3 regions of the Pseudomonas sp. 9Ag genome follow, and region 3 is predicted to be linked to each of the others. Evidence: predicted binding sites of a transcription regulator. Region 3 holds the regulator's gene; each other region holds the start of a gene.
The links. Region 3 encodes sigma-54, which starts transcription at its own class of promoters, with help from an activator protein. Its sites were predicted from a motif close to ANTGGCATNNANNTTGCTNT; they were not measured.
Positions count from the first base shown of each region.

Region 1: the regulator sigma-54 is predicted to act here: its motif matches at 7,610-7,629, upstream of ALTERO38_RS09950 (flagellar hook-length control protein FliK).
Region 2: the regulator sigma-54 is predicted to act here: its motif matches at 6,040-6,059, upstream of ALTERO38_RS13595 (ammonium transporter).

Region 1 is NZ_LR733836.1:2,238,641-2,248,218, reverse strand. Features, by position in the region: gene fliF (flagellar basal-body MS-ring/collar protein FliF) at 1-1,358, shown strand, start outside; gene fliG (flagellar motor switch protein FliG) at 1,351-2,367, shown strand; gene fliH (flagellar assembly protein FliH) at 2,383-3,171, shown strand; gene fliI (flagellar protein export ATPase FliI) at 3,161-4,519, shown strand; gene fliJ (flagellar export protein FliJ) at 4,523-4,975, shown strand; gene ALTERO38_RS09965 (STAS domain-containing protein) at 5,150-5,455, shown strand; gene ALTERO38_RS09960 (fused response regulator/phosphatase) at 5,455-7,158, shown strand; gene ALTERO38_RS09955 (Hpt domain-containing protein) at 7,235-7,543, shown strand; gene ALTERO38_RS09950 (flagellar hook-length control protein FliK) at 7,666-8,907, shown strand; gene fliL (flagellar basal body-associated protein FliL) at 9,109-9,578, shown strand, end outside.
Region 2 is NZ_LR733836.1:3,013,209-3,022,786, forward strand. Features, by position in the region: gene ALTERO38_RS13580 (efflux RND transporter permease subunit) at 1-2,660, opposite strand, end outside; gene ALTERO38_RS13585 (efflux RND transporter periplasmic adaptor subunit) at 2,666-3,763, opposite strand; gene ALTERO38_RS13590 (TetR/AcrR family transcriptional regulator) at 3,859-4,512, shown strand; gene ALTERO38_RS13595 (ammonium transporter) at 4,598-5,806, opposite strand; gene dgt (dGTPase) at 6,140-7,636, opposite strand; gene ALTERO38_RS13605 (hypothetical protein) at 7,756-7,944, shown strand; gene ALTERO38_RS13610 (MOSC domain-containing protein) at 7,986-8,663, shown strand; gene ALTERO38_RS13615 (DUF2025 family protein) at 8,810-9,130, shown strand; partial or broken gene ALTERO38_RS21825 (methyl-accepting chemotaxis protein) at 9,342-9,578, shown strand, end outside.
Region 3 is NZ_LR733836.1:673,331-682,908, forward strand. Features, by position in the region: gene ALTERO38_RS03045 (carbon-nitrogen hydrolase family protein) at 1-335, shown strand, start outside; gene tldD (metalloprotease TldD) at 338-1,780, shown strand; gene yjgA (ribosome biogenesis factor YjgA) at 1,818-2,339, opposite strand; gene pmbA (metalloprotease PmbA) at 2,445-3,791, shown strand; gene ALTERO38_RS03065 (HPr family phosphocarrier protein) at 3,884-4,156, opposite strand; gene rapZ (RNase adapter RapZ) at 4,165-5,022, opposite strand; gene ptsN (PTS IIA-like nitrogen regulatory protein PtsN) at 5,154-5,618, opposite strand; gene hpf (ribosome hibernation-promoting factor, HPF/YfiA family) at 5,625-5,933, opposite strand; gene ALTERO38_RS03085 (RNA polymerase factor sigma-54) at 6,012-7,529, opposite strand; gene lptB (LPS export ABC transporter ATP-binding protein) at 7,675-8,400, opposite strand; gene lptA (lipopolysaccharide transport periplasmic protein LptA) at 8,400-8,945, opposite strand; gene lptC (LPS export ABC transporter periplasmic protein LptC) at 8,932-9,504, opposite strand; gene ALTERO38_RS03105 (HAD family hydrolase) at 9,513-9,578, opposite strand, start outside.

The DNA.
Region 1 (9,578 bases), 1.6 Mb from region 3:
CCACCCGCTATCGCCGTGGTCTCGAAGGCGAGCTGGGTCGTACCATTTCCAGCTTGAACAACGTCAAGGGCGCGCGCGTCCACTTGGCCATTCCAAAGAGTTCAGTTTTCGTCCGCGACGAGCGCAAGCCGAGCGCATCGGTTCTGGTTGAGCTCTATCCGGGGCGCAATCTCGAGCCAAGTCAGGTGATGGCGATCATCAACCTGGTCGCGACCAGCGTGCCGGAACTCACCAAATCACAAATTACCGTGGTCGATCAGAAGGGCAACCTGCTGTCCGATCAGCAGGAACTCACCGAGCTGAGCATGGCCGGCAAGCAGTTCGACTACAGTCGCCGCATGGAGAGCCTCTACACCCAGCGCGTGCACAATATCCTGCAGCCGGTGCTGGGCAGCGGTCGCTACAAGGCCGAAGTGTCTGCCGATGTAGATTTCAGCGCGGTAGAGTCCACCTCCGAGACATTCAACCCGGACCAACCGGCACTGCGCAGTGAGCAGAGCGTTAGCGAGCAGCGTCAGAGCAGCCTCGGTCCGCAAGGTGTGCCTGGCGCTCTCAGCAATCAGCCACCGGGGCCCGCTGCCGCGCCCGAGAATGCTGTCGCCGGGCAGGCCGGCGCGGCGGGCGCCATTGCTCCGGGCCAGCCGCTGCTGGACGCCAACGGCCAGCAGGTCATGGACCCGGCAACAGGCCAACCGATGTTGGCGCCGTATCCGGCAGACAAGCGCGAGCAGGCGACCCGCAACTACGAGCTGGACCGCTCGATCAGTTACACCAAGCAGCAGCAGGGGCGCCTGCGTCGCCTGTCGGTTGCTGTGGTGCTCGACGACCAGACGACGGTTGCAGCTGACGGAACCACGACTCGCGTACCGCGTACCGCCGAAGAACTGGCGCGCTTCACCCGGCTGGTACAGGATGCTGTTGGTTTCGATGCGAGCCGTGGTGACAGCGTCAGCGTGATCAATGCCCCGTTCGCTGCTGATTCGCTCGACGAGACGTTCATCGACATTCCGTTCTACTCGCAGCCGTGGTTCTGGGACATCGTCAAGCAAGTGCTCGGCGTCCTGTTCATCCTGGTGTTGGTGTTCGGCGTGCTAAGGCCCGTACTGAACAATCTGACCAACGCCGGCAAGAGCAAGGAATTGCAAACGGTGGGTGGCGATGCCGAACTTGGTGACATGGAAGGCATAGACGGTGCGCTTTCGAGCGACCGCGTCAGCCTGAGCGGCCCGCAGAGCATCATGCTGCCGAGCCCGACCGAGGGATACGATGCGCAATTGAATGCCATCAAGAATCTGGTAGCAGAGGACCCGGGCCGGGTGGCTCAGGTTGTCAAAGAGTGGATCAACGCAGATGAGTGATGCTCGAAATCCCGTCAAGCTGAACAAGGTCGACAAGGCTGCGGTCCTGCTGCTCTCGCTGGGCGAGGCCGATGCCGCGCAGGTATTGCGTCACCTCGGGCCGAAGGAAGTGCAGAAGGTCGGCACGGCGATGGCGCAATTGCGCAACGTGCAAAAAAACCAGATTGAACAGGTGATGGGGGAGTTCGTCGAGATTGTTGGCGACCAGACCAGTCTCGGGGTCGGTTCGGATGGCTATATCCGCAAGATGCTCACCCAGGCGCTGGGCGAGGACAAAGCCGGCGGCTTGATTGACCGCATTCTGCTCGGCGGCAACACCAGCGGCCTAGACAGCCTCAAGTGGATGGAGCCACGGGCGGTCGCTGACGTGATCCGCTACGAGCACCCACAGATCCAGGCGATCGTCGTCGCCTACCTTGACCCCGATCAGGCGGGCGAGGTGCTTTCGCACTTCGACCACAAGGTACGGCTCGACATCGTACTGCGCGTGTCGTCGCTCAACACCGTGCAGCCGGCGGCGCTGAAGGAGCTGAACCTGATCCTGGAGAAACAGTTCTCCGGCAACGCCAATACCACGCGGGCGACGCTGGGCGGCGTCAAGCGCGCGGCGGACATCATGAACTACCTCGACAGCTCGGTCGAAGGCCAGCTGATGGACGCCATTCGCGATGTGGATGAGGACCTCTCGTCGCAGATCGAGGACCTGATGTTCGTCTTCGACAACCTCGCCGATGTCGACGACCGGGGCATCCAGGTGCTGTTGCGTGAAGTATCCTCGGATGTGCTGGTGCTGGCGCTCAAGGGCGCCGATGACGCCATCAAGGAAAAGATCTTCAAGAACATGTCCAAACGTGCCGGCGAACTGCTGCGTGACGACCTGGAAGCCAAAGGGCCGGTGCGTGTCAGCGAAGTCGAAGGCGCTCAGAAAGAAATCCTCACCATTGCCCGTCGCATGGCCGAAGCCGGAGAAATCGTGCTCGGTGGCAAGGGCGGTGAAGAAATGCTCTAGGTCTAAGCGAGCCGTATGTCCAAGGAAAACCCCAGCGACGTAATCCGCGCGAAAGACGTCAACGTGTTTGATCGCTGGGCCTTGCCGAGCTTCGACCCTCTGGGTGCCGAGCCGGAAGACCCAGAGATTGACGAGGAGCCGGTCGAAGACGAGAACTTGTCACGCAGCGAAGACGTGCCGGTCGAGGAAGTCAAACCGCTGACGCTCGACGAGCTCGAGGCAATCCGTCAGGAGGCGTACAACGAAGGTTTCAGTACTGGCGAGAAGGACGGGTTTCACGCCGGTCAGCTCAAAGCCAAGCAGGAGGCCGAGGCGGCGCTTACGCCCAAGCTGGATAGTTTGGAAAAGTTGATGACGCAGCTGCTCGAACCCATCGCCGACCAGGATCGCAACCTTGAACACGCCATGGTCACGCTGGTCAGTCAGCTGGCCCGCGAAGTGATTCAACGCGACCTGCTGATCGATTCCAGCCAGATCCGCCAAGTGCTGCGCGAAGCACTCAAATTGCTGCCGATGGGCGCCAGCAACGTGCGCATCTACATCAACCCGCAAGATTTCGATCTGGTGAAAGCGCTGCGCGAGCGCCACGAAGAGACCTGGAAAATCGTAGAAGACAGTGATCTGCTGCCCGGCGGCTGCCGCATCGAAACCGAGCAAAGCCGCATCGACGCCAGTATCGAGACCCGCCTGGGGCAGGCTATCAAGCAGTTGTTCGAACAGCAGCGCGAGAACGCCACCAGTCCACCCGAGGCTGACTTGCACCTGAATCTGGATCCAGGCCTGGACAATCCCGATGCGTCTTGAGCGCACCAGCTTCGCCAAGCGCTTCGAAACCTACGGCGAGGCGATCAAGCTTCCCAGCCAACCGATCCTCGAGGGTCGGTTGTTGCGTATGGTTGGGCTGACGCTGGAAGCCGAAGGCTTGCGCGCGGCTGTTGGCAGCCGCTGCCTGGTGATCAACGAGGACAGCTACCATCCGACCCAGGTCGAGGCAGAGGTCATGGGCTTTTCCGGCGGCAAACTCTACCTGATGCCGGTGGGCAGCCTCGCTGGCATTGCACCGGGGGCCCGCGTCGTGCCGCTGGCCAACACCGGACGCCTGCCGATGGGAACCTCGATGCTTGGCCGCGTGCTGGACGGAGCAGGGCGTGCATTGGATGGAAAGGGCGGGATGAAGGCCGAAGACTGGGTGCCGATGGATGGCCCGGTGATCAACCCGCTCAAGCGTCATCCGATCAGCGACCCGCTGGACGTGGGGATCCGCAGCATCAATGGCCTGCTCACCGTGGGCCGTGGCCAGCGTCTTGGCCTTTTTGCCGGCACCGGCGTTGGTAAATCGGTCCTGCTGGGCATGATGACGCGCTTTACCGAGGCCGACATCATCGTTGTCGGGCTTATCGGCGAGCGTGGTCGGGAAGTGAAGGAATTCATCGAGAACATCCTCACCGAAGAAAGCATCAAGCGTTCGGTGGTGGTGGCTTCGCCGGCGGACGATGCACCCTTGATGCGCCTGCGCGCCGCCATGTACTGCACGCGCATCGCCGAGTATTTCCGCGACAAAGGCAAAAACGTGCTGTTGTTGATGGACTCGCTGACCCGCTTCGCCCAGGCCCAGCGCGAGATCGCCCTGGCCATCGGCGAGCCGCCCGCGACCAAGGGTTACCCGCCGTCGGTGTTTGCCAAGCTGCCAAGCCTGGTGGAGCGCGCGGGCAACGCGGAAGAGGGCGGTGGCTCGATCACGGCGTTCTATACCGTCTTGTCTGAGGGGGACGACCAGCAAGATCCGATCGCCGATGCGGCGCGCGGTGTGCTCGACGGCCATTTTGTGCTTTCTCGCCGCTTGGCTGAGGAGGGGCATTACCCCGCCATCGACATCGAGGCCTCGATCAGTCGGGTCATGCCGCAGGTAGTCAGCGCCGAGCATATGCGCAATGCCCAGCGCTTCAAGCAACTCTGGTCGCGCTTTCAGCAAAGCCGGGATCTGATCAGTGTCGGCGCCTATGTGCCTGGTGGTGATCCGGAAACCGACCTCGCCATCGCCCGGCAGGCGGAGATGGTTCGCTACCTCCGGCAGGGCCTGAACGAGGCCGAACACCTGGCCCAGAGCGAAGCGCTGCTGGCCAGCGTATTCAATCCCAAGGCAGCAGGCTAAACCTTGCCGGCCAGCCGAGCGGCGCGCCTGGCGCCGGTGATCGATATGGCCGAGTGTGCCGAGCGAGAGGCTGCGAAGCTGTTTGGACAAGGCCAGACGCAAGTCGCACAGGCCGAAGCCAAACTGGGCGAGTTACGGCAATACTTTGCCGATTACCAGCAGCAGTGGATGGCCCAAGGCAGCCAAGGCGTGTCCGGCCAATGGCTGATGAACTACCAGCGCTTTCTCTCTCAGCTCGAGTCGGCTATCGGACAACAGCAGCGCAGCCTGGATTGGCACCGCAACAACCTCGACAAGCTGCGCGAGCAATGGCAGCAGCGGCGAGCGCGGCTCGACGGTCTGCGTAAACTGGTCGAACGCTACCTGCAGGAGGCGAGGACCGCAGCGGACAAGCGAGAGCAAAAGCTGCTGGACGAGTTTTCCCAGCGACTGTCCAGCCGCCCCAAACCCGATTGAAGCTTGCTGTGCCGGACTTTGGGTGCTAAATCTTCACCAGCTTCTTTACAACAGTGCGGCTGGAACTGAAGCTGCAGTCGTTGGACGAGGCGCCAATCGGCGGGCCGGCACCAACCCAGCAATAACGACAGCCGTGGCGAAAGGTCACGACCTCGTTCGAAACAGGAGTGCTAGATGACCATCAGTTCACAGCTATCGGCAGATGGACAGGAGCTGACCATTACGATTCAGGGGCGCTTCGATTTCAACACCCACCAGGCCTTTCGGGACGCCTATCAGAATGCCGGGAGCTCGCCCCGACGCTATGTGGTCGACCTCGACGGCGCGACTTATCTCGACAGCTCTGCTCTGGGCATGTTGCTCTTGCTGCGTGATCACGGCGGCAGCGAAAAAGCCGATATTCGTTTGGTCAACTGCAACCCTGATGTGCGCAAAGTTCTTGCGGTTTCCAACTTCGAACAATTGTTCGCAATAGCCTGATGCCTGGTCGGCTCTCCATACTCATTGCCGAGGATGGTGCGGCCGACCGCATGCTGTTGGCGGCCATCGTTCGCCGCCAGGGCCATCGAGTGACCACCGCGGCCAATGGCGCCGAGGCGATCAGCCTGTTCGAGCGCGAACGTCCGCAGCTGGTGTTGATGGATGCGTTGATGCCAGTGATGGACGGCTTCGAAGCGGCACAACAGATCAAGCGGCTGGCTGGCAATGAACTGGTCCCGATCATCTTTCTCACTTCGCTGACCGAGAACGAAGCGCTGGTTCGCTGTCTTGAGGCGGGCGGCGATGACTTTATCGCCAAGCCGTACAACCCGATCATTCTGGAAGCGAAGATCCAGGCCATGCACCGCTTGCGGCGATTGCAGGCGACTGTCCTGGAGCAGCGCGATCTCATCGGGCGCCGCAACCAGCAATTGCTCGACGAGCAACGAGCGGCGAAGGCGATTTTCGACAAGGTCGCCCACGCCGGCTGCCTGAACGCTCCTAACATTCGTTACCGGCAGTCTCCTCGAGCACTGTTCAATGGCGATCTTTTACTGGCTGCTCAAGCGCCTGCCGGCAGGATGTTCGTGCTGCTCGGCGACTTCACCGGCCATGGTCTGCCGGCCGCGGTAGGCGCCATGCCGTTGGCAGAAACCTTTTACGGGATGACTGCCAAGGGCTATTCGAGCAACCAGATCCTTCGCGATATCAACGCCAAGTTGAAACTGATCCTGCCGGTGGAAATGTTTTGCTGCGCGACCTTTCTCGACATCAACCTCGAGCAGGGGATCCTGCGTGTGTGGAACGGTGGTTTGCCCGACGGTTATCTGCTCAAGGCGGACGGCGATTGGTTGCCTTTGCGGTCCAGGCATCTGCCCTTGGGCGTGCGTGAAGCGTCGTCATTCGATGACAGCTTCGAGACACTCCCCTTGGCGATGGGTGATCGCTTGTTGCTGTTGTCAGACGGGTTGCTGGAGAGCCGCAACGCTGACGATCAGCTGTTTGGCGAACAGCGGTTGCTTGCAGTGATTGAGGCCAACCGCAACCCGGCGACACTGTTCGACGACGTACAGGAAGCACTGCAGGCCTTCCATGGTCAAATACTTGACGACCTGAGCCTCGTCGAAGTGAGCATGTTGGCCGAGTCGGAGGAGACTGCAGCCCACCTTTCCCATGTCTATCCGTTAGGAAGTCGGGAGTTGCGTCCGCGGGACTGGACGACCTGCTTCGAGTTGCGGCCTGACAGCCTGCGCACGGCCGACCCTTTGCCTATGACGATGCAGCTGCTGCTGCAGATTTCACCCTTGCGCTATCGGGTAGGAACAATTTTCACAGTGTTGAGCGAGCTTTATTCCAATGCCATGGAGCATGGGGTGCTGTTGCTCGATTCATCGATCAAAAGCGATGCGGAAGGCTTCGCCAGCTATTACCGGGAGCGTCAGCGACGCCTGGAAGCGCTTGACGAAGGGTTCGTGTCCATCGAGTTGACCGTCAAGTCTGAAGGGGGCAGCGGATATCTGCGCATCACTGTCCGCGACAGTGGTCCGGGCTTCGATGTGCAGCGTGCGCTGAATCAGCAGTACTGCAGCGAGCAGCTGGGTGGGCGAGGCCTGCGTATGATTCGCCAGTTAAGCGAGCGCTTTTATTGGCAGCCTGATGGCAAGGTGCTCAACGTAGAGTTTCATTGGGTCGGTCATGCATAATCCGCCGTTTACAGCCAGGAGCATCTCCGTGGCCGAACATCTCGACAACAGCGTGCTGGGAACCCTTCAGGAAGTGATGGAAGCGGAGTACCCGGTGCTGCTGGATACTTTTCTCGTCGATTCGGAAGAGCGACTGCGTCTGTTACAGGCGGCCTGCCGGAGCGGCCAAGCAGAGAGCCTGCGCCAGGCTGCGCACAGTTTCAAAGGGAGCTGCAGCAATATGGGCGCCGCGCTGCTGGCAGAACTTTGTCGCGAGATGGAGGAAACCGCCAGACGCGAGCAGCTCGACGAGGCGCCAGCGTTGATCGAGCGCATAGAGCGCGAATTTGCCATTGTGCGCATTCTCTATCGGGCCGAACGCCAGCGTTGGAGCGGACCTGCCTGATCAACGCCTGTACCGGCAGATCCGCTGCGGTTCGCTAAGTTGCCTTTGACTCATCACCTCGTGCTGGCTGGCCCGGAGTTTGCTTAGGCATCTACACGTCCCCACTCCCAGCGGAAAGATCCATGGCCGTTTCCCCCGATCTGTTGCTCAATATCAAGGCCCCGACTGCCGCCGCCAAGTCGGCGGGCATATCCCCCAAGCCTGCTCCACAGTCCAGTCGGGATGAGGCTTCCAGCTTCGCTAACGTGTACGCAAAAGAGCGTCAGGGCAAGCCTGCCGAGGCGCAAGGTGCGTCGGCGAAGCCAGTCCGAAACAAGGCCGCCGGCGAGGAGCCGAGTCAGGAAACCGACAAGGCCAGTGGCGTCGAAAAGCCGGTCGCGAACGAAACCGGCAACGATTTGCCGGCCAGTCTCGAGACGGTCGATGACAGCGTTCCGACCGCCGAAGCCGAGCTTGATCCGTTGCTGCTGTTCGGCATGGGCGGGCAGGGTGAGGTCAGCACGGAAGCGGTGGTCGAAGAGCCGCCGTTGACCGGCAGTGAGTTTTTGGTTGGTCTGGCGCAGCCACAAGCGGTTGCAGAGGATGTTCCGGCAGATGGCGAAACGGTGCTGGCTGGGCAGCGGACGCTGGACATTCAATCCACCGCTCAGAAGAGCCCTGTAGTGGCGAGCCTCGCTCCGGCCGAAGAGCCCACGTTGGACGCCAAGGAGGCAGTCTCGACGAGCCTGTTGGGTGAAAAGCTGGTCGACGAGGCTGACGAAAGCTCACCAGAAGAAGGCTTCGCCGAGCTACTCGAGCAACTGGAAGCGCCCAAAGAAAGCCGCGCAAACGCCAGCGAAGCCGCGATCAATCGTCTGAACCCCCTGACCCAGGCGATCGCGCAGCAAAACCAGATGCAGCAGATACTCAAGCCGCCAATGGTGCCGGGCCAACCGGTACAGATGCAGCAGTCTGGCTGGAGTGAAGCGGTGGTGGATCGGGTCATGTGGTTGTCGAGCCAGAACCTCAAGTCGGCCGAGATCCAGCTTGATCCCGCCGAGTTGGGCCGCATGGAGGTCCGTATCGACATGACCAAGGATCAGACCCAGGTAACCTTCCTCAGTCCGCACGCTGGCGTACGCGATGCGCTGGAAGGGCAGATGCAGCGATTGCGCGATATGTTCACCCAGCAGGGGATGACGATGGACGTAAACGTCTCTGACCAGTCCCGAGGGTGGCGCGGTGACGGCAGCGGCGGCGAGTCGCGAGACCGAGGCGTCGCCGGTGTATCGACTGCAGGGGAAGATGAGGTCGTGCAAGGCAGCATGGAAATCAGCTCCGCACGTGCCGGTGGCGACCGCGGCTTGGTGGATTACTACGCGTGACCACCACAGGCTGACCGGAACCGGGCTTCTAGCCCGGTTTTTTTTGCCCGCGCTGATTGCGGTTCCGACTATTCGTCTGCAAAAAGAGGACGCAGCATGGCAATCGTTTACGCTGCCTGTTCGCTAGTCGATACTTTGGCACAGCAGTTGCTCGCATCGTGATGAGGCGAGTGATAACACTTGTGATGACGGATATTTGGCATGGCAAAGAAACAAGGACCTCCGGACGTCCCGAGTCCTGCGGCTGCGACCGAAGGGAAGGGCAAGCTCAAACTGATCATCATGATCGTCCTCGGATTGCTGCTGGCTGTCGGGGTGTCGGTCGGCGCTACCTTGTACTTCATGTCTAAAGGTGAGGCAGACAAGCCGGCGGACGAGGCTGCAAGCGAGGATGCCGCGCCCCAGCGCCAGGCGGCGATCTACGAAGTGCTGGCGCCGGCTTTCATTGTCAACTTCACCAATGCCGGTGGGCGTCAACGCTACATGCAAGTCAGTGTTGCGCTGATGTCGCGCGATCAGGCAGCCCTCGACGGATTGAAGGAACACATGCCCTTGTTACGCAATCAACTGGTTATGTTGTTCTCCAGTCAGGACTTTGCCAGCCTGGCGACGCCGGTGGGCCAGGAAATGCTGCGTCAGCAGGCGACCGCCAGCGTTCAGGAGCTGGCGCA
Region 2 (9,578 bases), 2.3 Mb from region 3:
AAGCTCTTGAGCTGCAGCATCAGCAGGCTGACCACGACAATCACGAACAGCGGCATCCCGGCGTTCACCGAGGCCTGACCACGACTGGAGTCCTCTACCGTTCCGCCGACCTCCAGCAGGTAGCCGCTGGGCAGCGCAGCGCGCACATCGCTCAGGGTCGGCTCGATCTGCTTCACCAGCGAGGCTGGCTGCTGGTCCCCGTAGATGTCGGCACGCACCGTCACCGTTGGCATGCGGTTACGATGCCAGATGACCCCCTCTTCGAAGCCGTATTCCAGAGTGGCGACCTGCGACAAGGGCACGCTGCGGCCGCTGGCGGTGGGAATCGCCAAGCTCGGCAACATCGACAAGGTTTCGCGTTCGCGCTCTGTCCCGCGGATCAGAATTTCGATCAGCTCATTGTCTTCGCGGAACTGGCTCGCCGTAGTGCCGGTAAAGGTGCGTTTGAGGAAGTTCGAGAGTTCCACCGTACTGACGCCCAGCGCACGGGCACGGTCCTGATCCACGTTCAGCCAGACCACCTTGCTCGGCTCCTGCCAGTCGAGATGGACGTTCGCCACATAGGGGTTCTCGCGCACCTTTGCCGCAACCTGGCGTGCGAGCTTGCGCACCACATCGATATGCTCGCCGGTGACCCGGAACTGCACCGGATAGCCCACGGGCGGACCGTTCTCAAGACGGCTGACACGACCGCGCAAGGTCGGGAAATCATCGCGCAGTCGCTCGATCAGCCAGCTACGCAAGGCTTCACGCTCCTCGATGCTTTCAGCCAGTACCACGATCTGGGCGAAGCTGGTGGCCGGCAACTGCTGATCCAGCGGCAAGTAGAAGCGCGGCGACCCGCTGCCGACATAGGCCACGTAATTATCGATGCCGGCGCGGTCCTTGAGCATTTCCTCAAGGCGATGCACCTCGGCTTCGGTGGCCTTGAGCGACGCGCCTTCGGCCAGCTTCAGATCGACCATCAGCTCCAGCCGGCCGGAGGCGGGAAAGAACTGCTGCGGCACGATGCGGAACAAGCCGATCGCGCCGACGAACGCCAGCAACGTCAGGACGATAACCGTCTTGCGCCGCTGCACACACCAGTGGATCACCCGCCGCACACGCTGATAGAACGGCGTCGAATACGGGTCGTGACCCTGATCGCTGCCGCCATGCTTTTGCGCATGACGCTTGGCCAGATCGGGCAGCAGCTTCTCGCCCAACAAGGGCACGAACACTACGGCGGCGATCCAGGAGGCGATCAGGGCGATGGTCACCACCTGAAAGATCGAACGGGTGTATTCGCCCGTGCTGGACTGCGCGGTGGCAATCGGTAGAAAGCCCGCGGCGGTGATCAGCGTACCGGTGAGCATCGGAAAGGCCGTACTGGTCCAGGCATAACTCGCGGCCTTGAGCCGGTCGAAGCCCTGCTCCATTTTGATCGCCATCATTTCCACGGCGATGATCGCGTCGTCCACCATCAGGCCCAGCGCCAGCACCAGCGCACCGAGGGAAATCTTGTGCAGACCGATGTCCAGGTAATGCATGGTCGCGAAGGTCATCGCCAGCACCAGCGGAATCGACAGCGCGACCACCAGCCCCGTACGCACGCCCAGCGAGAAGAAGCTCACCAGCAGCACGATGATCAGGGCCTCGATCAGCACCTGCACGAACTCGCCGACACCGGTCTTCACTGCCGCTGGCTGGTCGGACACCTTGCGCAGCTGCATGCCTGCCGGCAGCTCCTGTTGCAAGCGTGCGAATTCGGTCTGCAGCGCCTCGCCGAGCACAAGGATGTCGCCGCCGGACTTCATCGACACGGCCAGCCCGATCGCAGGTTCGCCCATGTAGCGCATGCGTGGCGCCGGCGGGTCGTTGAAGCCGCGGTAGACCTCGGCCACATCGCCGATGCGGAAGGTGCTACCGGCCACCCGGATGGGGAAGTCCCGAATCTGTTTTACCGTGTCGAAGCTGCCGGTGACGCGAAGCTGTACGCGGTCACTGGGCGTCTCCACAAAGCCTGCCGACATCACCGTGTTCTGAGCCTCAAGAGCCTGTTTGACGGCCTCCAGCGGCACGCCCAGATTGGCCAGCTTGACGTTGGAAAGCTCGATCCAGATCTTTTCGTCCTGCAGCCCGATCAGCTCGACCTTGCCGACATTCTTCACTCGCTGTAGCTGCAACTGAATGCGGTCGGCATAATCCTTCAGCACGGCGTAATCGAAGCCTGAGCCAGTCAGCGCGTAGATGTTGCCGAAGGTCGTGCCAAACTCGTCATTGAAAAAAGGACCTTGCACACCGGCAGGCAAGGTATGGCGAATGTCACCAATCTTTTTACGGATCTGGTACCAGAGATCCGGTATCTGCTCGGAGCGCATCGAATCGCGTGCCATAAACGTCACGTTGGATTCGCCGGGCCGTGAAAAGGACACGATGCGCTCGTATTCACCCGTTTCCATCAGCTTTTTTTCGATGCGTTCGGTGACCTGCTGCGAAACCTCCTCTGCAGTGGCGCCGGGCCACTGGGTCTGAATCACCATCGCCTTGAAGGTAAAGGGCGGGTCTTCACTTTGACCAAGCTTGCTGTACGACAGGGCACCTACCACGGCCATCAGCAGCATCAGATAGACAACGATCTGCCGGTTGCCCAACGCCCATGCGGAGAGATTGAAGCGCATCCTGATTACTCCTGCGTCGCCAGCTCGACCGGACGGTTGTCACGATCGACCGCCCTCACCGACTGATTCTCGTGGAGCATCTGAACACCGGCGAGGACAACCCAGTCGTCGGCCTGCAGCCCCTTGAGGATGGGCACAGAAGAATCACCAAAGGCCCCTGTCTGCACGGCAACGCGCTCCAGCGTGGCGTCCTCCTTGACCCGCCAGACGTAAGCCTTGCCCTGCTCGGCGGTGACCGCCGAAAGCGGCACCGCCAAGGGCACCTCGCCATTGCTGCGGATTGACACCAGCGCGCTCTGGCCAAGCTCGGCAGGCACCTTGGCGTCGTCGAAGGCGACACGCGCCGAGTAGGTGCGCGACTGCGGGTCGGCAGCCGGCGACAGTTCGCGAATGTGGCCGGCGTAGGCTTTGCCCGGCTGCGACCAGATTTCCACCGATACCGGCTGGCCAACCGAGTAGCGATCCAGCGCCTGTTCCGGCAGATTGATCGCTACCTCGCGCTCGCCATCGGCAGCCAAGACGAAGGCCGTCTGGCCGGCGCCAACCACCTGCCCCACCTCGACCCGGCGTTGGGCAATCACGCCTTCGTGCGTTGCGCGCAAGATGGCGTAGCCGACCTGGTTGTTGGCCACATCGAATTCCGCGCGCACTTGCTGCAAGCGCGCCTGCGCGGAGCGGTAGGCATTTTCAGAAGAGTCGAATTGCGAGCGGCTGACCAGCTGGCGATCCATCAAGGTCTTGTAGCGCTCATGCTCGGCACGGGCGACCCGCAGGTTGGCTTCAGCCGCCGCCACCTGAGCACGGATGCCCTCGAGCTGCAGCCGCACGTCCTGCGGGTCAAGCTTGGCCAATGGCTGATCCTTGCGCACCCGCTCCCCGGCTTCGACCATCCGCTCGGTGACCTTGCCGCCGATACGAAACGCCAGCTCGGGCTCGTAGCGTGCATGCACCTCCCCCGGATAGCTTTCGAAGGCTTCACTGGCGGGCTGCGGCTGGACCACCATCACGGGCCGCGTAGAGAGCTGCTCGGGTTCACCATTGCCGCAACCGGCTAGCAAGGCGAAACCAAAAGCACCGAGGAAGGGCAAGGCATGTCGGAACACGTCGAATCTCTCTCTGTCGCAAGGTGGGTTCTAATACTTATACTGCGCGGTATAGTAAAAATACCGAACTCACCAGTCTAGTATTAAAAACACCCATGACCGACAGCTCACCCGCACCGTCCGGCCCAGGCCGTCCAAAGGACCCCGCCAAGCGCGAGGCAATCCTTGCGGCTGCCCAAACCCTGTTTCTCGGCAATGGCTATGAAGGCAGCAGCATGGACGCCATCGCCGCCGAAGCCGGCGTGTCGAAGCTCACGCTGTACAGCCACTTCAAGGACAAGGAGGCGCTATTCGGCGCAGCGGTAAAGGCAACCTGCGAAACGCGTCTGCCGCGCCGGCTGTTCGTGCTGGAGGATGGGCGTGAATTCCGCTCGGTCCTGCTAAATATTGCCCAGGCTTTTCACGAGCTGGTCATCAGCCCCGAATCCATCGGTCTGCACCGGCTGATGGTGGCAATGGCGGCGCAGAACCCAACGTTGTCGCGGATGTTCTTCGATGCAGGCCCACAGAAGCTGCTGTTCGATCTGGAGCAGTTGCTAGACCAGGCGCACCGCCGCCAGTTGCTGGATGTGCCCGAGCCGATGCGCGCCGCGGAACATTTTTGTTCGTTGATCAAAGGCGCCGCACACTTTCGTCTGCTGATCGGCTATGCCGAGCGACTGGACGCCGAAGACGGCAAGCGGCATGTCGAGGATTGCGTTGGCCTGTTCATGCGCGCTTATGCGGACCATACCCGTACGGTCGACTGAAGCAGCCTGTGTCCTGCTGCGAAAACGAGCTCTGCTTCAGCAACAGCCGGCCGCGGCGGCGGCGGCGCGGCCGGCATGGTTGCCCTTAATCGTGGCTCAGGGCACCGATCCGGTGAATGGACAAGTCCGCACCATTGAACTCATCTTCGTGACTCAGGCGAATGCCGACCGCTGCCTTTAGCACGCCATAGACGAGAAAGCCGCCAACCAGCGCAACCAGCACGCCGAGACCTGTGCCGATCACCTGGCTGATGATGCTGATGCCGCCCAGCCCACCCAGCGCCTGCTGACCAAAGATTCCACAAGCCAGCCCGCCCCAGACGCCGCAGAGGCCGTGCAATGGCCAGACACCGAGCACATCGTCGATCTTCCATTTGGCCTGCGCCGCAGTGAATGCCCAGACAAACAGGGCGCCAGCTACTATGCCCGTAGCCAGCGCACCGATTGGGTGCATCAGATCTGATCCTGCACAGACTGCAACCAGCCCAGCCAAGGGCCCGTTATGCAGAAAGCCCGGGTCGTTGCGGCCGACCGCCCATGCTGCCGCCGTTCCTCCAACCATGGCCATCAGCGAGTTGATCGCCACCAGCCCGCTGACGCCCTCAAGCGTCTGGGCGCTCATCACGTTGAAGCCGAACCAGCCGACGATGAGAATCCACGATCCCAGCGCAAGGAACGGAATGTTCGAGGGCGCGAAGGCCACCAAACGGCCGTCACGGTATCGACCATTACGGCGGCCAAGAAGAATTACTGCGCCGAACGCCAACCAGCCACCCATACCGTGCACCACTACCGAACCGGCGAAATCATGGAACGGCGCACCAAACTGCGCTTCCAGCCAAGCCTGAACGCCAAAGTTGCCGTTCCACATCATGCCTTCAAAGAACGGATAGATGAACGCAACGATCAACAAGGTGGCGCAGAGCTGTGGCCCGAATTTGGCGCGCTCGGCGATGCCGCCGGAGATGATCGCGGGTATTGCAGCGGCGAACGTCAGCAGGAAGAAGAACTTGACCAATGAATAGCCGTTCTCCGCGACCAGCCGGTCGGCCGGCTGCAGAAAGGTCACGCCATACGCAACCCAGTAGCCGATGAAGAAATACGCCAATGTCGAGACGGCAAAATCGGCGATGATTTTCGACAGCGCATTGACCTGATTTTTCAGGCGTACGGTGCCGACCTCCAGAAAGGCAAAACCGGCATGCATTGCCAGGACCATCACCGCGCCCATCAGGATGAACAGGGTGTTGGCACCGTGAATCAGCACTTCTACCGCACTGCTTGGGTTATCCATCTACTACGTCCTATGGTAAGCGCACCAAAACAGCAAACCGCCCCCATTGCACGCACCAAGATGCGTCACGGGTGAGCAGAGGTTTGCTATCGACTGTCGCGGCGGACTTGTGAGATTTTCATCCCCGACAAACCAAAGCGTTTATTTTCAGACACTTAGGCTCAATCCCGCCTGGCTCAGCGGCAGATCGTTGCGCCATTTAGGGGCCACGTTCCAACCGCACGCACCAGACAAATGCAAGTGGTGTACCAACGAAACGGCGGCGCGAGCGATTTTAGCGCAGCGGATGTCCGTCGGAGCTGGCGAGCCAGGCGAGGACGACAGCCATCGAGGTTACAAAGCAAAGAGCGTGCGGTATTCGTCCTGCGCCAGCTGATCGGTCAGACCGCTGACGAAGTCCTGAAGCATGCGGCAGCGGTAGTAGAAGTCCCACAACGCCTGGTCTTCACTTCCCTCAGGATGCGCTTTCAGCGACTCGTGATAGGCCTTGATCAGCTGACTGGGCAGGCGCCGGGCGAGCATTTGCAGGTGCGGCTCGCTACGGCAAACGCCTTCCGTCAATGCCCGGAAGGTCTCCGGAGCGACGGCCAGCAGCGGCGCGTAGGCGTCCAGCAGCCCCTGGAGGATTCGGTAGCCCTGCAACTGCAAGGTTTCTACTTCGCGGTGACAGAACACGTGATCCATCGCGACATCCTTGAAGGTCTGCACAATGGCGTTTGGCAGACTTGCGTCTTCCAGCAGCGCGCGGTCCAGCGTGCCGTCGTAGACCGCCTCGATATGCTCGATAAATTGCTGCGCGGCGTGCTGCACCAGCGGGTGGACCATATTCACCCGCAGCCAGATGAAGAATTCGCCAACCTTGTTGATCGTCTCTTTGGCAGCACGCGCCTGGGCGTACTCGACCATGCTGCGAAAGCTGCGGCCGGTATTCGCGATCGGCTCGTCGGGCGAGCCGTGCTCGGAGAACTTGTCGATCAGCAGCTGTGACAACTGCTCAATGGTGAAGATGCCCTTCTCCACCGAGTCTTCGATATCGGCAAGGCAATAAGCGATATCATCGGCCGCCTCCATGATGTAGGCCACCGGGTGACGCGTGCCAGGTTGTAGGCCCAACGCGGCCTGCAGATCGTCGACAAAAAATTCCTCTGAAAGGTAGAAGCCTGGCTTCTTCAACAGATAGGCGCCGGGTGATCCCTTGGCCGGCTTGGGCGCATAAGCGGCGCGCACGTATTTCAGCAGGCCCGCCGTCTGTGTGTAGGTCAGGTTAAGCCGTAGCAGGCTAACGACTAAGCGAATCGCCTGAGCGTTGCCTTCGAACTGTTCGAGGTCGAGCAGCATACGACTGCGCAATTCGCTATTGCCTTCACCGTTGGGGACAGCGGCGTCGAACAGCGTGTTCAGGTTCCGCTTGAACCACTCGCCAATGGCAAACTCGCCAAAGTGCCCAAACGGTGGGTTGCCGATGTCGTGCATCAGGCACGTCATTTCAACGAGGCTTTCCAGCGCACCTTCCAACCCATCCAGGCCGTATTGCGTCGCCCGCTCACCGAGCTGTTTGTACAAGGTGCGCACAATGAAGCGACCCGTCTGCTGGACTTCGAGTGAGTGGGTCAAACGGCTGCGCACCGCTGCGTTGCGCTCCAGCGGGAAGACCTGAGTCTTCTGCTGTAAACGCCGCACAGCGGCGGAGTTGATAATGCGACCGCGGTCGCTCTCAAGCTGGTCGATGACCAATGACAGATCACCTTCGGAGGCTTTGAGACCCGGCTCGACGCGCCCATAAGGCCGCTGACGGGAAATCTTGTCCTTGAAGTTCACAGACCGCGGCATGATTCGAACTCGTTAAACGACGGAATCGCGAGCCTAGCGCGGCACAGCGGCTTTACCAAGCGATCAGGCGCCAACTGCGCTTGTCGTTTAGAATCGCCCGCTCAGCTTGAGGAGCAGACATGGGCCGGTCGGAGTTTCATCAGCAACACGCCGAACGAGCGACCGCCGAAGCGCGACGGCTACTTGAACAACGGCAAGCCTTGGGCGCCCGCTGGCTGGCCTGGGTTGCCACCGAGCTTTATCACCTCAAGCCGCCAGAGTTCGCCGCTATGGTGCGCCGCGAGCTGGCCCGTCTCAATGAAGGCTGAAGCCAGCCCCATAGCTCACCTATCCAGATCAGGGCGCCCTCATGCAATGGCCGGTTGAAGGTCCCTTCCTACGCGACCAGCTTCTGCGACTGCCGGGTACGGAGAAGCCTTCAGCCATCGACAAGCAGCTGGCGATGGGCGAGGTCTGGCTCAATCTCAACGGGCTACAGGGCGACCGTGTCGCCGATCACCGTTTCCATGGCGGGCCGGATCGCAGCCTTTGCCACTATCCGGCCGAGCACTACTCTCACTGGCGCAAGCTGTATCCGCAGCTGTCGGCCATTGGTCCCGCCGCGTTTGGCGAAAATCTCTCGACGCTGGGCCTGGATGAACGACAGGTATGTATCGGGGATCGCTTTCGCTGGGGCGATGCCGTGATCGAAGTCAGCCAGCCCCGCTCGCCTTGTAGCAACCTGGACCGGCGACACAGCGTCCGTGGCCTCGCTCGCCATATGGCCAAAAGTGGCCGAACCGGATGGCTGTACCGAACCCTTGAACCCGGCGCTATCGAACTCGGCGCGGATCTGCACTTGATTGAGCACCCGTGGCCGACCGCCAGCGTGCTTCGCGTCTGGCGCGGCTTCGTCAATGACGACGTCAACGACATCGAACTTGCCTGGCTGGCCAACCTGTCACCGCTGGCAAGTGAATATCGCACGCGCTTTCGTCAACGCCTGGACAGCAGGCGACGGCAACAGGATCAGGCGGCGTTGTTCTGACAAGGGCAAGCGACGTCATGCCGCTGTTCAGACGCAACGCCGACCACGACAATACGCCTCCACCAAAGCGACCTCAGAAGAAGGTCGCCAGCAGCATCGAGCGCCTGCCCTGCGTGTAAACCACCCGAATCGATACCGAGGTTTACATGAGCATTACATCCGTCGACATCTGTCGGGCCGCCGACTGCCTGCAAGGTTTTGTGGGTTTCAACGGCAAAACCGGCCAGCACATCGTTCGGTTTAGCGAAGACTCGTTCGGCATGGATGTCGCCGACAGCAGCATCACACCGGCGAGCGAATTTGTCTGGCAAACCATCGATAACCAGCTGATGACGCTCAAACGTGAGCTGATTCAGCTGCTCCTCGACCAGAACATCAATGACCGGCTAGCCATCACCGAGCCGTTACTTGCCTACATGCGCCGAAATGATTTGCCTGAGATCCAGGCACAGCGTGTCAGACAATGACAAGCGCCGTTTGACTATAAATCAGCCAGTCATCAGACAACACCCTCAAGTTATGGCGGTTTAAGCCGATGTCGTTGTACGACCATCACCATCGGCTCTGCCAGCTTGAGGAACAACAATGAAAAATCTCAAAGTCAGCTACAAGCTGACGCTTGGCTTCGCTGCGGTACTGCTGCTCACCGTCTGCGTGGCCGCTATCGGCGTGCTCAGCATGGATGCTCTGATCTCAAGGAGCGATAAAGCGCAGACCGCAGAAAACCTACTCAACGAAGCCAACCAGATCCGCTATGCACAGGTGCGTTTCGAAGAGCGAGGCGATGAGAAATACGTTGCCCAGGTAACCGATGCGGTAGCGAACATTGCTCGACTGGTCGAACAGAAAAAAGCCAGCTTCTCGGAACCGCAGGACCGGGAGTTGCTGCAAACCATCGCCAATCAGGCGCGAGAG
Region 3 (9,578 bases):
TGGCCGGGGCCGAGCTGATCAGTGTGCCATCGGCGTTCACCACCGTTACTGGCCAGGCGCATTGGGAGATGTTGTTGCGTGCGCGGGCTATCGAGACGCAATGCTATATGCTGGCGGCAGCGCAGGGTGGCGAACACCCGGGCGGACGGTTGACCCATGGCCATTCGTCTATCGTGGATTATTGGGGGCGTGTGATAAGCGAGCAAGCTGTCGGCGAGGCGACGTTGGTTGTCGGACGAGACACAGCTGAGCAGGCGGCGACGCGTCAACGTATGCCGGTGGTGGATCATCGTCGTTTTACCGCGCCCCGTATCGTTTCGGGGACTTTGGAGTAGATATGAGTGAACTGTTGTTACCTGTCACCGAGCGTTTGCTGACCCCCGGCGGGCTGGCTCTCGATGATCTGCCCGAGTTGCTTGGCGAATTGGCGGGCCCAGGCATCGACGCCGCCGATCTTTATTTCCAGGATCAGGTCACCGAATCCTGGGTGCTGGAAGATGGAATCGTGAAGGAGGGTGGCTTCCATCTTGAGCAGGGCGTGGGTGTTCGCGCGCTCTCCGGCGAGAAGACCGGTTTCGCCTACAGCAATGCAATCACCACTGAAGCGCTACGGCAAGCCGCCGAGGCGGCGCGATCAATCGCCAGAAGCGGTGAGCAGGGGCGCGTCAAGGTCCTGTCCAAAGCCGCTTTTTCGCCGCTGTACGGTCAGGATAATCCGCTGGACGGACTTGGTCGGGCGGAAAAGGTCGAGCTGCTCAAGCGGATCGACGTTGCCACTCGGGCCCTGGATCCGCGTATCAAGCAAGTCACGGTGAGCCTGGCGGGTGTCTGGGAGCATATTCTGGTGGCCGGTCTGGACGGCGGTATGGCAGCCGACATAAGACCCCTGGTGCGCTTCAATGTCAGTGTCATCGTCGAGCAGAACGGGCGTCGCGAGCGCGGCGGCCAGGGCGGTGGCGGCCGTACCGGTTATGAGTATTTCCTCAGCGAGGATCGGGCGATGGGCTATGCCCGTGAGGCCCTGCGTCAGGCACTGGTGAATCTGGAAGCCATTGCTGCTCCCGCCGGCACACTGCCGGTGGTGTTGGCACCCGGCTGGTCCGGGGTCTTGCTGCACGAGGCGGTCGGACATGGGCTGGAAGGCGACTTCAATCGCAAGGGCAGTTCGGCCTATAGCGGCCGGATGGGCCAGCAGGTTGCGTCCAAGTTGTGCACCATCGTCGATGACGGCACGCTGGCCAATCGTCGTGGCTCGCTGAGCGTCGACGATGAAGGCACGCCGACCCAGTGCACCACGCTGATCGAGAACGGAATACTCAAGGGGTATATCCAGGACAAGCTCAACGCGCGCTTGATGGGGGTTGCCCCTACCGGAAACGGGCGTCGCGAGTCCTATGCACATCTGCCCATGCCGCGGATGACCAACACCTACATGCTGGCGGGCGAAAGCGACCCCGAGGAGATCATTCGTTCGGTCAAGAAGGGCATCTACTGCGCGAGTCTTGGCGGCGGGCAGGTGGACATCACCAGCGGCAAGTTCGTGTTTTCGACCAGCGAGGCGTACCTGATCGAGGACGGCAAGATTACCGCGCCGGTGAAGGGCGCGACCCTGATCGGCAACGGACCGGAGGTCATGAACAGGGTTTCAATGGTGGGTAACGATCTGGCGCTGGACAGCGGCGTCGGTACCTGCGGAAAAGACGGCCAGTCGGTACCGGTCGGTGTAGGCCAGCCGACTGTGAAAATCGATGGGATCACAGTCGGAGGAACCGGGGCCTGAAGCGCCGTGCTGGACGCGAGTAGACCTGCGCTATCGGTTAGCGCAAGCCTCGTTGGGTTTCGTCCAGCTCGCGGATGTATTTGAAAATCTTGCGGCTGGCCGCCGGCGGTTTGTTTCGCGCCGCTTCGTGCTGGGCATGACGGATGAGGCTGCGCAGGTGCTGACGGTCAGTTTCAGGATATTCGGTGAGGAAGGCTTCGAGGGTCTCGTCGTTGCCCGCGATCAAGCGGTCTCGCCAGCGCTCCAAAGCGTGGAAGCGCTCGTTGTACTGGCGGGTCGAGGCATCGAGTTGATCAACCAGGGCGAGAATGGCGTCGACATCTTGATCACGCATCAGCTTGCCGATGTATTGCAGATGGCGTTTGCGCGCGATATGCGCGGTGTGTTTTGACGAGTCAGCGAGTGCTTTGCGCAGTGCATCGGTAAGCGGCAGACGGTCTAGCACATCGGGTTTGAGGGTAGTAAGGCGTTCACCCAGATCCTGGAGAGCATGCAGTTCGCGCTTGACCTGGGTTTTGCTTTTTTCCTCGAAACCGTCGAGATCGGAAATATCAGACATGGGGCTGGTCCAGTAGGTAATGCCGCCATGATAACAGCAGCCTGGCGACGGGGCTCAGCCGAGCACAGCTGGCTGCAACTTGATCGAATCAGCGTTGGAGTATGTATGAATGAAGTCGAGGGTATCGGTCCGCACGCGTTGCCAGGCTTGCGTGAACAGGTCGCGAAAATCCTAGAAGAGGCCAGCCGACAAGGGGCCAGTGCCTGTGAAGTCTCGGTCTCGATGGAGCAGGGTCTGTCGACGACGGTTCGTCAGCGGGAAGTGGAAACAGTCGAATTCAATCGCGATCAGGGCTTCGGTATCACGCTTTACGTCGGCCAGCGCAAAGGGTCGGCGAGCACCACCGGCAGCGGCGACGAAGCGGTTCGCGAAACCGTGGCTGCGGCGCTGGCGATTGCCAAACATGCGTCGGCCGACGAATTTGCCGGGCTCGCCGACCCGGCACTGATGGCTCAAGATGTGCCGGATTTGGACCTTTATCATCCCTGGCAGATCGCCCCCGACCAAGCAATCGAACTCGCGCTCAGCTGCGAGGCGTCGGCCTTCGCCACGGACAAACGCATTCTCAATGCCGACGGTACCAGCCTGAGCACGCATCAGGGCTGCCGCGGTTATGGCAATAGCAATGGCTTCATCGGGGCTTACTGCAGTTCGCGTCACAGCCTTAGCTGCGTGATGATTGCCGAGTCCGATGGGCAGATGCAGCGGGATTATCACTACGATGTCTCCCGGGTATCAGGTGACTTGGCCTCTGCGGAGTCGATTGGTCGGCGTGCTGCCGAGCGTGCCGTTCGCCGCTTGGGCGCGCGTCCCGTACCGACCTGCGATGTGCCGGTGCTGTTTTCTGCAGAGCTTGCTACGGGGGTTTTCGGGCACTTCCTTGCGGCGATTTCTGGAGGCAATCTCTATCGGCAGTCGTCCTATCTGGAAGGCGCGCTGGGGGAGGTATTGTTTCCTGAATGGCTCAATCTGGACGAGCGACCGCTTCTGCCACGTGGTCTGGCCAGCTCGGCATATGACAGCGATGGCTTGGCGACCTATGCCAAGCCGTTTGTCGAAAATGGCCAGCTGGTCTCTTATGTGCTGGGTACCTATTCAGGCCGCAAGCTGGGCATGCCCAGCACCGCCAATGCGGGCGGGGTGCATAACCTGTTCGTTACCCAGGGTAACGAGGACCAGGCTGAGCTTATCCGCCGTATGGGCCGCGGGTTGTTGGTCACCGAGCTGATGGGACAGGGCTTGAATCTGGTGACCGGGGACTATTCGCGTGGTGCTGGCGGCTTCTGGGTTGAGAACGGCGAAATCCAGTTTCCTGTGCAGGAAGTCACCATTGCGGGCAACCTGCGAGACATGTTCCGCCAGATCGTTGCGGTGGGTTGTGATGTTGAACGGCGCAGTAGCATTCACACCGGGTCGGTATTGATCGAGCGAATGAAAGTGGCGGGGCAGTAGCAATTAGCTGCAAGCGGCATGCAGAGCGACAAGGTAATAACTAGGAGATGCCGGCAGGTATCTGGCTCGAAGTAGCGGCCGCGCTAGCAGCGTTATTCACCTTCCTCGAAATAGTCTTCGATCAAGGCGATCAGCGCTGCAAGCGCTTCGTGCTCCTGGTCGCCCTGGGTGTGCAGGTGCAGCGTGGTGCCTTTGCTGGCGGCAAGCATCATGACTGCCATGATGCTTTTGCCGTCCACCCTGCTTGCAGGGCTGCGACCGACCCGAATGTCACAGGGAAACTGATTGGCAACTCCGACGAACTTCGCTGCCGCTCGGGCATGCAGGCCAAGCTTGTTGATGATGGTAACTTCGCACGAAGGCATGTGGGTTCCTAAGCCAGGTCGCGATGCCGGACCTGGACGTTCTTCAGAGGTTCGCGCAGCGCTTGGCCCAGCCGCTCGGCCAGATACACCGAACGGTGGTGCCCACCGGTACAGCCAATGGCGACAGTGACATAGGCGCGGTTGCTGGCAGCGAAGCGCGGAAGCCATTTGCTCAGGTAGGCAAGGATGTCCTGAAACATTTCCTCTACGTCCGCCTGCCCGGCGAGATAGTCGATCACGAGCTGGTCCAGTCCGGAAAAATCGCGCAGATCGGCTTTCCAGTAAGGGTTAGGCAAACAGCGCACATCAAACACCAAGTCGGCATCGACAGGCATGCCTCGCTTGAAACCGAAGGACTCGAAGAGAAAAGCGGTACCCGGTTCAGGCTTGTTCAGCAGGCGCAGCTTTAGCGTGTCTCGTAGCTGATAGAGATTCAGGTGTGTGGTGTCGATCTTCAGGTCGGCATGATCGATGATGGGCGCTAGAAGCAATTCTTCGTCACGGATAGCTTCGGCCAGGGAGCGGTTCTGATTGGTCAGCGGGTGCCGCCGACGCGTCTCCGAAAAGCGTTTCAGCAGCGTATCGTCCGCCGCATCTAGATAAAGCACATCGCATTGGATGTAGCGGGCACGGACGTCCTCGAGCAGCTCGGGGAAACGTTTCAGCTGACTCGGCAGGTTGCGCGCGTCGATCGACACTGCGACTTGGGGCTGCAGCAACTCTGTGTGCAACAGGGCCCTTTCCGCCAGCTCTGGTAGAAGGCCGGCGGGAAGGTTGTCGATGCAGTAGAAACCATTGTCCTCAAGTACGTCCAAGGCAGTGCTTTTGCCGGACCCAGAGCGCCCACTGACGATGATCAGGCGCATCGAGCAGCGCCGATAGGCCGAGCTCGGCCACGAGGAGATTGCTGCGCGTAGCCGCAGCAGGTTGTGTGCAGGCAGATAGGGGGCACGTCTTTTTCCTCACTCAGCGATGGGCGATGGAGGGTTGCTGCGCCCTAGTGACCGTTCTGGATGTCGACCACGGCCTGGTATAGCTCATGACCCGACGTGGCCCGGCGCAGCCGGTCACGAACTTCTTCGCGATCCAGCATGCTTGCAATCTGACGAAGCAGCTCGAGATGTTCGTCGGTGGCTGCCTCCGGCACCAACAATACAAACAAGAGGTCGACAGGCGCGCCGTCGATGGCGTCGAAGTCCACCGGTGTATCGAGCTTCAACACTGCACTGAGCGGTGATGTGCAGCCAGGCATACGGCAGTGCGGTATTGCGATGCCGTTGCCGAAGCCGGTAGAGCCAAGTTTTTCCCGGGCGATGAAGCTTTCGAAAATCGCTTGGCTGTCTATATCGGGCAGGTCCGCGCCGAGAACCTTGGCAATCTGTTCCAGAACGCGCTTTTTGCTGCCGCCCGGAACGCCAACCAGGGCGCGTCCGGGGGTCAGTATGTTTTCAATACGGATCATGATGGGTCAGCGAGCCAGGGCGCCCTGATGGTGGTCGAGCTGCTTTTCTTTATGTTTGATCAATTGCCGATCGAGTTTGTCGGCAAGCAAGTCGATTGCTGCGTACATATCCTCATGCTCGGCATTGGCAACGACCTCTCGCCCCGCTACGTGCAGCGTGGCCTCGGCCTTTTGCCTGAGTTTTTCGACTTGAAGGATGACTTGTACGGCAATGATGCGGTCGAAATGGCGTTCTATCCGCTCGAATTTCTCCTCGACGTAGTCACGCAGGGCTTCAGTGATTTCAAGGTGAAGGCCAGTGATGTTGACTTGCATACTGCATCTCCTATTGCCACGTGCGAATTGACGGGCTGAACACCCGTCGCCGGAACAAATCCACCAGGTCGCCTGGTGCTACATCAACCGCTTGCGCTCGCTTGAGGGGGCGATCCCGAGTGACTCGCGGTACTTGGCTACGGTGCGGCGCGCAACTTGAATCCCTTGTGCCTCCAGTAGACCAGCGATCTTGCTGTCGCTCAATGGCTTTTTCTGGTTTTCCGCGGCCACCAGTTTCTTGATGATTGCGCGAATGGCGGTGGACGAGCACTCGCCACCTTCAGCAGTGCTCACATGGCTCGAGAAGAAGTATTTGAGTTCGTAGATACCGCGGGGCGTGTGCATGAACTTCTGCGTGGTGACCCGTGAGATCGTCGACTCATGCATGCCCACCGCTTCGGCGATATCGTGCAACACCAGTGGTTTCATGGCTTCGTCGCCATGTTCGAAAAAGCCACGCTGGTGTTCGACGATCTGGGTGGCCACTTTCATCAGCGTTTCGTTGCGGCTGAGCAGGCTTTTGATGAACCAGCGGGCTTCTTGAAGCTGGTTGCGCATGAAGGTGTTGTCGGCGCTCGAGTCGGCACGTTTGACGAACCCGGCATACTGAGCGTTCACCCGCAGGCGCGGCATCGCCTCCTGATTCAGTTCGACCAACCAGCGGCCATTGTGCTTGCGCACGATTACGTCAGGCACGACATACTCAGGCTCGCCTGCTTCGATCTGCGAGCCTGGGCGCGGGTTGAGGGTCTGGATCAAGTCGATGATCTGGCGCAGCTCGTCTTCTTTGAGCTTCATGCGACGCATCAGCAGGCTGTAGTCGCGCGCGCCAAGAGTATCCAGGTGATCGCTGACCAAGCGCACCGCTTCGCTTAGCCACTCGGTACGCTCGGGGAGCTGGCGAAGCTGCAGCAGCAGGCATTCGCGCAAGTCGCGCGCGCCGATGCCAGCGGGCTCGAACTGCTGGATGCGGCGCAGCACCACTTCGACCTCATCGAGTTCGATTTCAAGTTCCGGGTCAAACGACTCGAGGACTTCCTCGAGCGTCTCGTCGAGATAACCCTGGGGGTTGATGCAGTCGATCAGGGTGGCTGCTATGAGACGGTCGGTGTCGCTCATCGGTGCGAGGTTGAGCTGCCAGAGCAAGTGGCTTTGCAGGCTTTCCCCTGATGATGTGCGGGTAGTGAAATCCCATTCATCATCGTCGTTGCTCGGCAGGCTGCTGGCGCTGGTTTGGTAGATGTCTTCCCAGGCGGTGTCGACTGGAAGCTCGTTAGGGATACGATCGCCCCAATCGCCGTCCTCGAGGTTCTCCACCGTGTTGATGGGCTCCTCGTAATGATTATCGGGCTCGTTGTGCTCGGGCGAGTCGGTTGTCGGGCTTTCGCTTTTCTTTTCGATCGACTCGGCCATCGGGTCGGAGTTATCGAAATCTTCTCCGTCTTCTTCGCGCTCGAGCATGGGGTTGGAATCCAGCGCCTCCTGAATCTCCTGCTGAAGATCGAGTGTGGATAGCTGGAGCAATCGTATGGCTTGTTGCAGCTGCGGTGTCATCGTCAGCTGCTGGCCCATCTTCAGGACTAGCGATGGTTTCATGGCAGAGGACTTCGAACCTTGTTTGCCGGCGCAACCGCGCCTGTTCCGATTTCGCTGGCGCCGCGCGCCGATGTAAGCAAATTATATGCCTGGCAACGAAGCCTTTGCCTAGCCCTGTAGCTGCGTAGAGCAGAAAAAACCGCTATCAAAGTCGGAATTCGTGCCCCAGATAGACTTCCTTCACCAGTTGGTTGGCGAGGATGGTCTCTGCATCGCCCTCGGCGATCAACTGGCCGTCATTCACGATATAGGCGGTTTCACAGATATCCAGAGTTTCGCGGACGTTGTGATCGGTGATTAGGACGCCGATGCCCTTGGCCTTGAGATGATGGATGATCTGCTTGATGTCGCCGACCGAAATCGGATCAACGCCGGCAAAGGGTTCATCGAGCAGGATGAACTTGGGCGCCGTGGCCAGGGCGCGGGCAATTTCAACGCGGCGCCGTTCGCCACCCGATAGGCTCATGCCGAGACTGTCGCGGATGTGATGGATGTGAAATTCCTGCAGCAGACCTTCCAGGGCCTGTTGGCGACCGTTGCGGTCAAGGTCCTTGCGCGTCTCCAGGATGGCCATGATGTTGTCAGAGACCGAAAGCTTGCGAAAGATCGATGCTTCCTGCGGTAGGTAACCAATGCCCGCGCGTGCACGGCCATGCATGGGGAGGTGCGTCACATCTTGGTCGTCGATCAGTATACGGCCCTGATCGGCTTTGACCAATCCAACGATCATGTAGAAGCAAGTGGTTTTGCCGGCGCCGTTAGGCCCCAGCAGTCCGACGATCTGTCCGCTTTCGATCGACAGGCTGACATCACGTACGACCTGACGGCTCTTGTAGCTCTTCGCTAAATGCTGGGCCTTGAGAATCGCCATTACTCGGGCTGCTCCGTTGCCGGCTCTTTCTTGCGAGGCTGGATAACCATGTCCACGCGTGGGCGGGGTGTGGTGACATCGGCATTGGTGGCGCGACCAGCATTGACGATCTGTCGCTGGGTGTCATAGACGATCTTCTCGCCTTCGAAGGTATTGCCTTCCTGGACGACCTTGGCCTGGTCGATCAGGACGATGCGTTCGTTCGCGGCAAAATACTGAATCGTTAGGCCGTAAGCCTTGACGATCTCCTTGTCTGCAGCCGGTTTCTGTTCGTAGTAGGCCGGTTTGCCGATGGAGGTGAACACCTCGACATCGCCATTCTGGTTCTGAGTGATGGTCACAGTGTCGCCTGTGATCTTCATTGTTCCCTGGCTAATGACCACGTCGCCGCGGTACACGGCTACGCCTTGCCGGTCGTCCAGCTCAGCGGTATCGGCCTGAACACGGATAGGCTGGTTGCGATCCTCGGGAAGTGCGTGGGCGTTCGCGCCAAGTAAAAAAATGCCTAAACCGATCAGGAGGGGGAGGGTCTTAACGCAGCTCATGCTGGCCTCTTACGTTGGATAGCAGGAGCATCCTGCCTTCGTCTAGATACGCTTTCATGCCCGTAGCGGTCGTCACACCGTTTGCGGCGACGATTCTAACGGGTTGCCTAGTCTCGGCATAATCCTTCTCGGGAAGGACGGTCATCCGGCTGGTAGTGATGATGGTCGGGCGCCCCTTGGCATCGTTGCGTTCGACCTTGACGTTATCGATCAACTCAACTTCCTTGCCTTGCGGGCCGACCTCGCCGCGTTCACTGGTGACATGCCACGGCAGCTCGGAACCGCGAAAGGAGCGCAGGTCCGGGCGGGTCAGTAAGCTGACATCGCTGGCCTTGATATGCTCTACCTTTTCCGCAGTCAGCTCATAGTTACGCTTGCCGTCCGGCTGGTATTGGACTGTGCGTGAATTGGTGACGTAGAAGTCAATGGGCGATTCTATGCCCTGGGTTATCGGCGCCTCCTGCATAAAGCTCTCAGGGCGAACGTTCCAGTAGCCGATCGCGACCAGAAGCAGTGCGATCAGCAGCAGAGTGGCGGGGAAGCGGAGCCTGCTTAGCATGGTTGCCTCTAGAGGTAAGCGGCCTGAGCCGCATCGAGATTGCCCTGGGCGCGCATGATCAGTTCGCAGAACTC